Regions from separate parts of the Avibacterium volantium genome, predicted to be linked through region 3. Evidence: riboswitches for the same ligand, from Rfam matches in the RefSeq annotation. Region 3 holds a riboswitch; each other region holds the start of a gene.

Region 1 (3,262 bases), 450 kb from region 3:
ATTACTGGCAATTTATCTTGATGATTGTTTTTCACTAAATAAGCTACAATCGCTGCCACAATCAGCAAGGCTTCTAAGCCCTCACGCAGCATAATTAAGAAGCTATAAAGGAACATTGCCCAATCGCTTTGTTGATTGCCTTGCAACATTTCCACCGCTTTATTTAGGTTTTGTGCTAAACCTTGTGCTTGTTGATGCAGTTGTTCAGCGGGCTGATTAGCTTTCATCAGGCTCACTAAGCGAGTGAAGTAGCCCTCAATTTCTGTTTTAAAATTGCTATCGCGCGAACCAATTTTGTTTTCCATTCCGCTATTTTCAAAAATATCGAAATAAGTATCTTGCACCGCAAGCATCGCTTTTTTGTTTTCGCCTTTTTCAAACAGGGCAATGGCATTTTTGATCCCCGCATTAACCTGAGTTGCCACCTCGCTCCAGTTTTGCTTATCAGAAAAATCTTGCGAATTTTGCACCGCACTTTGCGTTGTTGCCTGTGCCGCTTTGGTGGTTGGCAGTTGCGGGAGCTGTTCTTCAATATCTTGTAACAGAGTGGTGATTTGATAGCCTAACGCATTAATTTGCTCGGGTTGCTCGCTGAGTTTAATCAAATCGTAAAACTGTTGATTAATGCTCGCCGAAGCCGCGGCGGAACGATTTTTACGAATGGACATTTCCATTTCGCTATTTTTATAGCCATCATATTGAGCTTGCTGAATGCGTTTCTTTGCCTGAGCAAATTCCCCTTTTTGATAGTCGCCAATTGCTTGGGCGAGTAAATCATCAATGATTTTAAAACTTTCTTGCCAATAAGGAGCGATTTCTTCGTGTTGATACACATCGTGTTGCGTGGACGCGTTGAGCTGATGCCCTTGCTCTAAAACGGGTAAAACCGCTTGAAGGTCTTGTTTGAGTTGATTGATTTTTGCCTGCACCTCATTCAGCGGTTTCCCCTCACCAATCATTTTACGAATTTCCCCAAACATCGCTTCCATTTGGTAGCTTTTTTGTGCGGAAAAGTTAATGCGAATCGGACCCTCTAAATTCTCAAATACTTCAAAATAAGCCATTTGCACTTCGGTGCGTGCATCATCAATTTGCTTTTCTTGGTAAAGCTGAGCGGTTTTATCAAGACGGTTTTCAATGTCTTGTACCCATTGTTGATAGTTTTCAGAAGCGAAGGAGAAAGAAGTAAAAAAGAGTAAAGTTAAGCACAGCAGATAACGACAATAACGCAAAAACACCATTTTTATTCTCTAATCTAAATAAAAGTTATTCTTATTTCCGCACTATTATCCGCCTATTAAAATATTTATCAAGTAGAAAAAACAGGCATTTTGCCTTTCTTGATGAAGATCAAGTTCTTGCTGACGATTAACCTTTTGATTTTTATTTGAACTTCCGTTACACTGTTTTGCATTAGTCGGGGTGCTTATTTAAGCTGAGATGATACCCGTGAACCTGATACAGCTAATACTGACGTAGGAAACTAATTATGCAAACGCTTCTTTTCTTATTAAATTCTCACCGCACTTCTTTTATTTTTAACGGCTTTTTTCCATCACGTTGATTGGTGAATGAACGATGAAAGCCATCGAAATTTCCGATCTTAAACTCAGTTTTGCTGAGCAACCTTTGTTTGAGCATTTTCATTTTAGCGTATTACAAGGGGAGTGGGTGGCGTTGCTTGGCGCATCAGGCGTGGGGAAATCAACCTTATTGCGTGCTATTGCTGGGTTAGAAAATCAAGCGATTGTGCAAGGGCGTATTCAATGTTCTGGCAATATCGCTTGGCTTGCGCAGCAGGATAGTTTGTATCCTTGGCTGTCTATTTTAGATAATGTTCAGCTTTATCAGCATCTTACTCATAGCAAAACGAAAAAAACGGAAGAAAAAGCCCGCACTTTATTAAGGGCGGTGAAAATGGAGCAACATTTGCATAAGCCTTGCTATCAGCTTTCTGGTGGACAGCGGCAGCGCGTGGCGTTGGCCCGAACGCTAATGCAAGATGCAGAGATTATTTTAATGGACGAACCCTTTTCCGCGTTAGATGCCGTAACTCGCTTGCAATTACAGCAGCTTTCACATCAGTTATTGGCAGATAAAACCGTGTTGCTTATCACCCACGATCCGCAAGAAGCCTTATTGCTAGCCGATAAAATCTATATTTTGCACCAACAACCCGTTCAGCTTTCACCGCACATTTGCCCGCAAGGCAAAGCACCGAGAGATTTTTCGCAAGAGAAATTATGGCAATTACAGCAATATTTATTTAAGCAGTTAATGGGGGAACATTAATGTTTGCGTGGCAAAGCCTATTTCGAGCATTGATAATGACCTTATTTTTCGCCTTGTGCTGGCAAGGGGCGATTTCAATTTTTGCGATCCCACATTATTTATTGCCTGAACCTGTTGCCGTGCTAAATGAAGTATCTTCACAATGGGCTTTATTATTTATGCACGCCAAAATTACTTTATGGGAAATTTTATTAGGGCTGGTGTTGGGGTTTTTATTTGGTTTGCTTTCTGCTTTATTGTTGGCTTCTTCACAAACACTTTCAGCCTTTTTATTGCCCATTTTAATTGCTTCGCAGGCGATTCCCGTTTTTGCCATTGCACCATTATTGGTGCTTTGGTTTGGTTATGGCATTGCATCAAAAATTGCGATGACCATTTTGATTATTTATTTCCCTGTTACCGCCGCCTGTTATGACGGCTTGCGTAACACCCCAAAGCAATGGTTAGAGCTGGCGCAAACAATGGGAATTTCATCAAGGCAATTATTATTTAAGGTTCGCTTACCTGCCGCTTTGCCTGCGTTAGCCTCGGGCTTGCGCATTGCGGTTTCTGTTGCCCCCATTGGGGCGATTGTGGGGGAATGGGTAGGATCATCACAAGGGCTTGGTTATTTAATGTTGCAAGCCAATGCACGAATTCAAATTAGTTTAATGTTCGCGGCGTTGTTTATTTTGGTGGTTATCGCACTCTTGCTGTATTTCGTGATAGATAAATTGCTTCACCGCATTATTCCTTGGGTCTGTCATTTACGTTAGGAGAAAAAATGAAAAAACAATGGTATTTATGCAGTTTAATTTTCGCTTTAGGTATGAGCATTAGCGCGCAAGCTAAAGAAAAATTAACCTTATTGCTGGATTGGTTTGTCAACCCAGATCACGCTGCCATTATTGTGGCGCAGCAAAAAGGCTTTTTTGCGGAAAATGGGTTGCAGGTTGAGATTATCGAGCCTGCTGATCCTTCAATGCCGCCT
Region 2 (3,262 bases), 540 kb from region 3:
ATTGCACCAATACGCCACGCCCCCTTGTACCAATAGGACGGCGCGCTAGCTCGGTGCGGAACTGAGCAAGGCGTTGTAAGAGCGGTGCATTTTCTTCCAGTTTTATGCCATTTTGTTGCAACATCAGCTGAATGTCTTCATCATTGAGATCCGTTTCTAAAAAATCGTCCCATTGGCTATTTTCTGGCGTGGGCTTATCATTTTCTTCGCCAATTAATTGAGAAAAAACCGACCGCACTTTGTGTTGGTGAGATTGCAATAACGCATAAAAATCTGCCCAGCTGGTGAGGTGGTTTTCCACAATGATTGGTTGTTTTTCATCATTCCATTGAAGGTAATGTTGTGCCGCAAAAATCAGGCGTTGGCGATCCAGTTCTTTTTCTGGTAAAAGTTGCGTTTGCTTATCATCAATGGCTTGCAACAGGTTTTCTACACGGCGTAAAAACACATAGGCTTGTTGCAAATCTTGTTTTTCATTTGGGCTAAGCAGGCCTAATTTTTCTAATTCTGGCAAGAGATTAAGCAGAGAATGCTGCTGCAATTTGATTTCGCGACCACCACGAATTAGCTGGAAAACTTGCACGATAAATTCAATTTCACGAATTCCCCCTGCACCAAGTTTAATGTTATCCACTAAACCGCGGCGGCGCACTTCTCGCTCAATTTTACCTTTCATTTCGCGTAGTGCTTGAATCACACTGAAGTCAATATAACGGCGATAAACAAAAGGGCGGAGCAAATTTTGCAAGTTTTTCACATTCGGATCTTGCGGATCCGCCCCTAAAATTCTCCCTTTGATCATCGCATAGCGTTCCCAATCGCGCCCTTGTTCTTGGTAATATTGTTCCATCGCAGTAAAGCTCAGTGCTAATGCACCCGCTTCACCAAAAGGACGCAGACGCATATCCGTGCGATACACAAAACCATCTGGCGTATATTGATCAAGGGCGTTGATCAGGCGTTGCCCAAGGCGAGTGAAAAACACGCTATTTTCAATGGAACGCCTTGCCCCTTGGGTTTCTCCATTGGCAGGGTAGGTGAAAATGAGATCAATATCAGAAGAAAAATTGAGTTCAAATCCGCCTAATTTTCCCATTCCTAAAATATAAAGTTGTTGTGGGTTACCGTGCGCGTCCATTGGCGTTCCCATTTCCGCACAAGCGCGCTGATAAAGCCAATCGCGAGTAGCGATAATAATGCCTTCTGCCAGTTGAGAAAGGTGCACAAAAACCGCTTCTACGGTGGCGAGATTTAGGCTTTGGCACAGGCTCAGTTTTGCCATTTCACGGTGGCGAAACAGACGCAGTTGGCGATACAGTTGGGCATCATCATTAACGCTTTCAAGTAAATCCTGCAAGGCTTGGCGATAATAGTCTGTATTTTCTAAAGTGGGGATCTGCTGCCAACATTGGTGCAAAAAGTGCGGTTGTTTTTTTAAGGTTTCTGCCACAAAATCAGACATTGCAATGCCTTGCGCCAGCTTGCCAATCGGGCTTGTGGGATCATTTTGCTGCGCAGTAAGTTGTGTGTAAATTTCTTCATTGTAGCGTTCGGGGAAGTGTTCAATTAAACTCGCTGCCAGTGCTTGCAAGGTATCCTCAAGGTGGGGAACAGAAAATGCCATAGCCTATCCTTATGAATGATTAACTTGTTGCTAACTATAAAGAAATTTTGAGAATTTTTAAACACATAGATTGCATTAGCAACGGAAAATTACTACACTGAAAGCCGAGTTAAAAGCTCAGATTAGTCGGGGTGCTTGATAGCTGAGATCATACCCGTGAACCTGATACAGTTAATACTGACGTAGGAAACTAATTTCTTTGCTGTTTGCGTCAATATTGCTGGTCGTTTTTTATGGAAGGAAACACTATGCAATTCAAAAAATCTTTTTCTCTTACTTTTCTTACCGCACTTTTTAGCACCCACCTTATGGCGGCACAAAGCCCTGAAAATGTGCAAGTTTACACTTATGATAGTTTTAGTGCCGATTGGGGCGCAGGTCCGAAAGTGAAAGCTTTGTTTGAACAAGCTCATCCGCAATGTCAGGTAAATTATGTGCCTTTTGATAGCACAGGCGTGATGTTTAATCGCATTCGTCTTGAAGGAAAAAAGAGCAAAGCGGATATTGTTTTAGGCTTAGATCAAACGATGCTTGATGAAGCGAGAAAAACACAATTATTTGCCGAAAATAACGTGCCAACGGAACAACTTTCCTTGCCCGTGAAGTGGCAAGACAAGGTGTTCTTACCTTATGATTTTGGTGCTTATGCCTTTGTTTATCATAAAGAAAAATTACCAAATCCACCAAAAAGCCTAAAAGAGTTAGTGTATAACCAACAACTTCGCGTCATTTACCAAGATCCGCGCACCAGTGGTGTGGGGCGTGGTTTAGTGATCTTAATGAATGAAGTTTATGGTGATGATGTGGGCGCTGCGTGGAAAAAACTTGCTAGCCATACCGTTACTGTGGGCAAAGGCTGGTCGGAAACTTATGGCGCCTTTTTAAAAGGCGAAGCGGATTTAGTATTTAGCTATAACACATCACCGCTTTATCACTTATTAAATGATAAAGATGCCAATTACGCCGCCACGGATTTTGCTGAAGGGCAAGTGTTACAAATTGAAACCGCGGCACGAATGGCAAATCACCCAAATGCTTGTGCAGATGCCTTTATGCAATTTTTGATCTCACCACAGGCGCAAAGCCAAATTTCACAAAAAAATGTGATGTTTGCCGTAATTGATGAAAAAATTGAGCCTCACTTTGATGCCTTAAAACAAGCGCAGCAAAGCAAAACTACCTTGGGTAGTGGTGTCAATGCAGAACAATTAAAACAATGGACGAACACTTGGCAAGCCAGCTTAACACAATAGTTCGCCGTAACTTGCAAAAATTCCCCCTGTCTTCAATGGCGGGGGGAATTGGTGTGATTTTGTTGTTAGGCGCATTTTATCTGTTTGCCTTAAGTGCGGTGTTAAATCTTGGCAATGATCATCAATGGACGACACTTTGGCAAGATAGCTATGTGCGCCACGTTATCGCCTTTAGTTTTGGGCAAGCTTTTTTATCGGCGTTTTTATCTGTACTGGTTGGTCTGTTTTTTGCTCGCGCGTTTTTTTACCAAGATTTCGGTGGCAAAACGCTGATTTTAAAATTATTTTCTCTCACTTTCGTGTTGCCTGCCTTGGTGGCGGTGCTAGGTTTGCTCGGGATTTACGGACATTCAGGCTGGCTGGCAAGCTTATTTTTCGCTCTTGA
Region 3 (3,262 bases):
TCAAGGACTGAGTTCTGTATTCCACAGGGCTTAGTCCTTTGAGCTTCACTTGAATACGCTCATTGTTGTAGTAATGAATGTACTCGTGAATCACTTTTTCAAGCTGTTCAAAGGTTTCAAACCGCTTGCCAAAGTAACATTCCGTCTTCAATCGCCCGAAAAAGCTTTCCATCGCACCATTATCAAGGCAATTACCTTTTCTCGACATACTTTGCTTAATACCGTATTTTTTCAATATCTCCTGATAACCCATCATTTGATACTGCCATCCTTGGTCGGAATGCAGTATCGGTTTTTCCCCCGCTAATCGGTTCACCGCCTGGGTCAACATTCTGGTTATCTGCTCAAAATTCGGACTTCTCGCCACATTATAAGCAATAATTTCGTTATTAAACAAGTCTTTAATCGGCGATAAATACACTTTGCCTTCCGCACATTTGAACTCGGTGATATCCGTTACCCACTTCTCATTCGGCATCGTTGCCGTAAAATCCCGTTGCAACAGATTATCGGCAATTTGTCCCACTTTGCCTTGGTAAGAACGATATTTTTTCTGCTTACTTTTTCCTTTTAACCCCAAACGTTGCATTATCGCTTGCACCCTTTTGTGGTTGATAATCAAGTATTTCCTTAATTCCAAGGTAATTCGACGATAACCATAATTTTCGTCATTTTTGCGATAAATTTCCTCTATTTTCTGTGAAATCGCTACATTTTTATCCGACTTTGGCTTGAGATGATAAAAGAACGAACTGCGTGCCAATCCGATTAGCCTGAGTAACAATTCCAACGGGAAACGCGAGCGTAAGGCATTTACGATGACGGCTTTTTCTGCATTTTTTGTTGGTTGAGTTCCTGCAACTTTTTTAGCATTGTATTCTCCGCTTCTAATTCCAAAATTCGGTAACGCAAGCGTTCTTCTTCTGTTTTGGGCGTTGGTGGCATTTTAGGTGAGTTGAGTTTCATACTTGGACGACCTTTAGGTTTGAGTAATAACCCATCTATACCTTGTTTTTCAAAGCGTTGCAACCATTGACTAATTATCCCTGAACTGGGGATATCAAAGCGAAAGCAGGCGGCTTCAGCGGAGCACTGGCCTTTTTTGATAGCTTGAATAACCTTTAATTTAAACTCAACAGAATAATATCGTTTTTTACCTAACACAGCTAATCCATTGATTCCATTATGATTAAATTTCGCAATCCAACGTGCTAACGTTCTTTGGGGAAGCTGAAAATACTGGCGAGTAAGCGAACGGTTTTTTCCATTTTGATGATAAAAGTCGAGCACTTGTTGTTTGAAACGTTGAGTATATTTAGTCATAAAAAATCTGCACCTTAATCAGTTGGTTGTTTAGTCCAACTTTTGGGGTGCAGATCATCCCATTGCCTTTATAATAAAAAATCATCTATAAAATCAATGTGATAGGGAATGATGTTGTGGAATGACAATTTGAAAATAAAAAAGGGAAGAATAAAGTGCGGTTAAAAATAGACAGATTTTTTACAAAAAGCGTTTTCATAATAAGTTTCCTACGTCAGTGCTAACTGGATCAGGTTCAACGGGTATTATCTCAGCTACACAAGGCAGCACCCCGACTATTAATGGCTTCACTCTACAAAGAAATAAACAGAAACACAATCTCACCACTCAGAATTTCCGCATTTTGCATAAAGTATTTTTCCGTTTTGCGAGCAAGATCGCAAAAATTGTTTAACAAGATTGCGAAAGTGCGGTGCTTTTTTCATCATATTTTTATTTGTAATGGTAAGTTGTCATTTTATGTAAGTAGGCGTAGGGTGGGCTTTAGCCCACCATTTGGAATTGAATAACCTTGTTATTGCTAATACCGATAAAAATGGTGGGCTAAAGCCCACCCTACGTTTCTACGTTTCTTATGAGAGGGTCAGAAATAATGCCAAATTATCGGAGAGATTTTACAAAAGGCGCGTGTTATTTTTTTACATTGACATTGCAAGATCGTACAAAATGTTATCTTACTCAGCATATAGAAAAATTACGGCAAGCCTATCAAGAAACAGTGAGAAGGTATCCCTTTGAAACCATCGCAATTTGTGTGTTACCTGATCATCTGCATTTCATAATGCAATTACCACAGGATGATGATAATTATTCTAAGCGTATTGCTTTTTTTAAAACGGTATTTACGAAATTATTACCAAAGGCGTATCGCAATGAGAACCAAAGTCGAATAAAAAAGCGAGAAGCCGGAATATGGCAAAGACAATTTTGGGAGCATCGTATCCGTGATGAACTAGATTTGAACAATCATTTAGACTATATCTATTTCAATCCTGTTAAACACGGTTATGTTAATGCTCCCAAAGATTGGCCGTTTTCCTCATTTCGAAGAGATGTTGAAAGAGGATTTTTTCCATTGAATTGGGGTAGTTAATAAAAGGTGTAATCGGAGTGGCATAGAGCGTAGGGTGGGCTTTAGCCCACCGTTTTTATCAAGGTAGGCAATGCCAAGGTTATTCAATCCTAAGTGGTGGGCTGAAGCCCACCCTACGATTTACAACGATTTTTGTTTATAAAGGTAATTTTTAATCTTATATAGGAATGAAATTTTCGCTGAAATTAGATGTAATTTTATGGCTGGTGATTGGTGCAGGCTTGAGTTTGCTTTATGTGCCGAAAGCCTTATTGCTTGGTGTTGAGTTAATGCTTTGCACTGTGGGAATTGGGATCTTAGCTGTTTTAACAGCCTATCTTTTCGCCTATTATAAAATCGCAAAAGGGCTGGTTTATGGCGTGATTTTTGTATTGAGTCTAGGGTATTTTCATCATCAAGCGCTGAAAATTTTGAGCCAAGCGGAGCAGAGTGCCAGTTTAAACAGGATCAGCATTCCAATTAAGATCGAGAAAATCTTACATCAGCAAGATTATCAAACTGTGATCGCCACTGGGAAATTGGCAGAAAATTTACCTAGCCAGCGAATATATTTGCAATGGCAAAACTCAGAGAAAAATTTGGAAAATAAGGCAGCAGAGCAAATTAAAGCAGGGCAAATTTGGCAAGCGGAATTATTGCTCAAACCCTTATCAGGCCGTTTAAATCAAGGGGGCTTTGATCGGCAAAAATGGTATTTTTCACAAGGTATCACAGCCTATGGCAGAGTAAAAAGTGCGGTGCAAATTTCGCAAGATTTTGCGTGGCGAGAGCGATTATTGCAGGCCAGTTTTCAGCAGACTCAAGGCTTACCAATGCAAGGATTATTGTTGGCGCTGGGCTTTGGCG

The links. A riboswitch is a leader RNA that binds a small molecule or an ion and turns the genes downstream of it on or off. The one in region 3 is predicted to bind thiamine pyrophosphate.
Region 1: linked by a shared signal. The riboswitch ahead of ELZ61_RS06215 (ABC transporter ATP-binding protein) and the one ahead of ELZ61_RS08265 (IS3 family transposase) in region 3 are both predicted to bind thiamine pyrophosphate.
Region 2: linked by a shared signal. The riboswitch ahead of thiB (thiamine ABC transporter substrate binding subunit) and the one ahead of ELZ61_RS08265 (IS3 family transposase) in region 3 are both predicted to bind thiamine pyrophosphate.

The regions. Positions count from the first base shown of each region.
Region 1 covers NZ_LR134167.1:1,281,639-1,284,900, forward strand. The annotation lists gene ELZ61_RS06210 (FTR1 family iron permease) at 1-1,241, opposite strand, end outside; TPP riboswitch at 1,409-1,499, shown strand; gene ELZ61_RS06215 (ABC transporter ATP-binding protein) at 1,579-2,292, shown strand; gene ELZ61_RS06220 (ABC transporter permease) at 2,292-3,047, shown strand; gene ELZ61_RS06225 (ABC transporter substrate-binding protein) at 3,056-3,262, shown strand, end outside.
Region 2 covers NZ_LR134167.1:1,189,838-1,193,099, forward strand. The annotation lists gene glnE (bifunctional [glutamate--ammonia ligase]-adenylyl-L-tyrosine phosphorylase/[glutamate--ammonia-ligase] adenylyltransferase) at 1-1,624, opposite strand, end outside; TPP riboswitch at 1,742-1,830, shown strand; gene thiB (thiamine ABC transporter substrate binding subunit) at 1,873-2,877, shown strand; gene thiP (thiamine/thiamine pyrophosphate ABC transporter permease ThiP) at 2,913-3,262, shown strand, end outside.
Region 3 covers NZ_LR134167.1:1,730,777-1,734,038, reverse strand. The annotation lists one part of gene ELZ61_RS08265 (IS3 family transposase) at 1-873, opposite strand, end outside; one part of gene ELZ61_RS08265 (IS3 family transposase) at 873-1,323, opposite strand; TPP riboswitch at 1,513-1,607, opposite strand; gene ELZ61_RS08260 (REP-associated tyrosine transposase) at 1,916-2,416, shown strand; gene ELZ61_RS08255 (DNA internalization-related competence protein ComEC/Rec2) at 2,584-3,262, shown strand, end outside.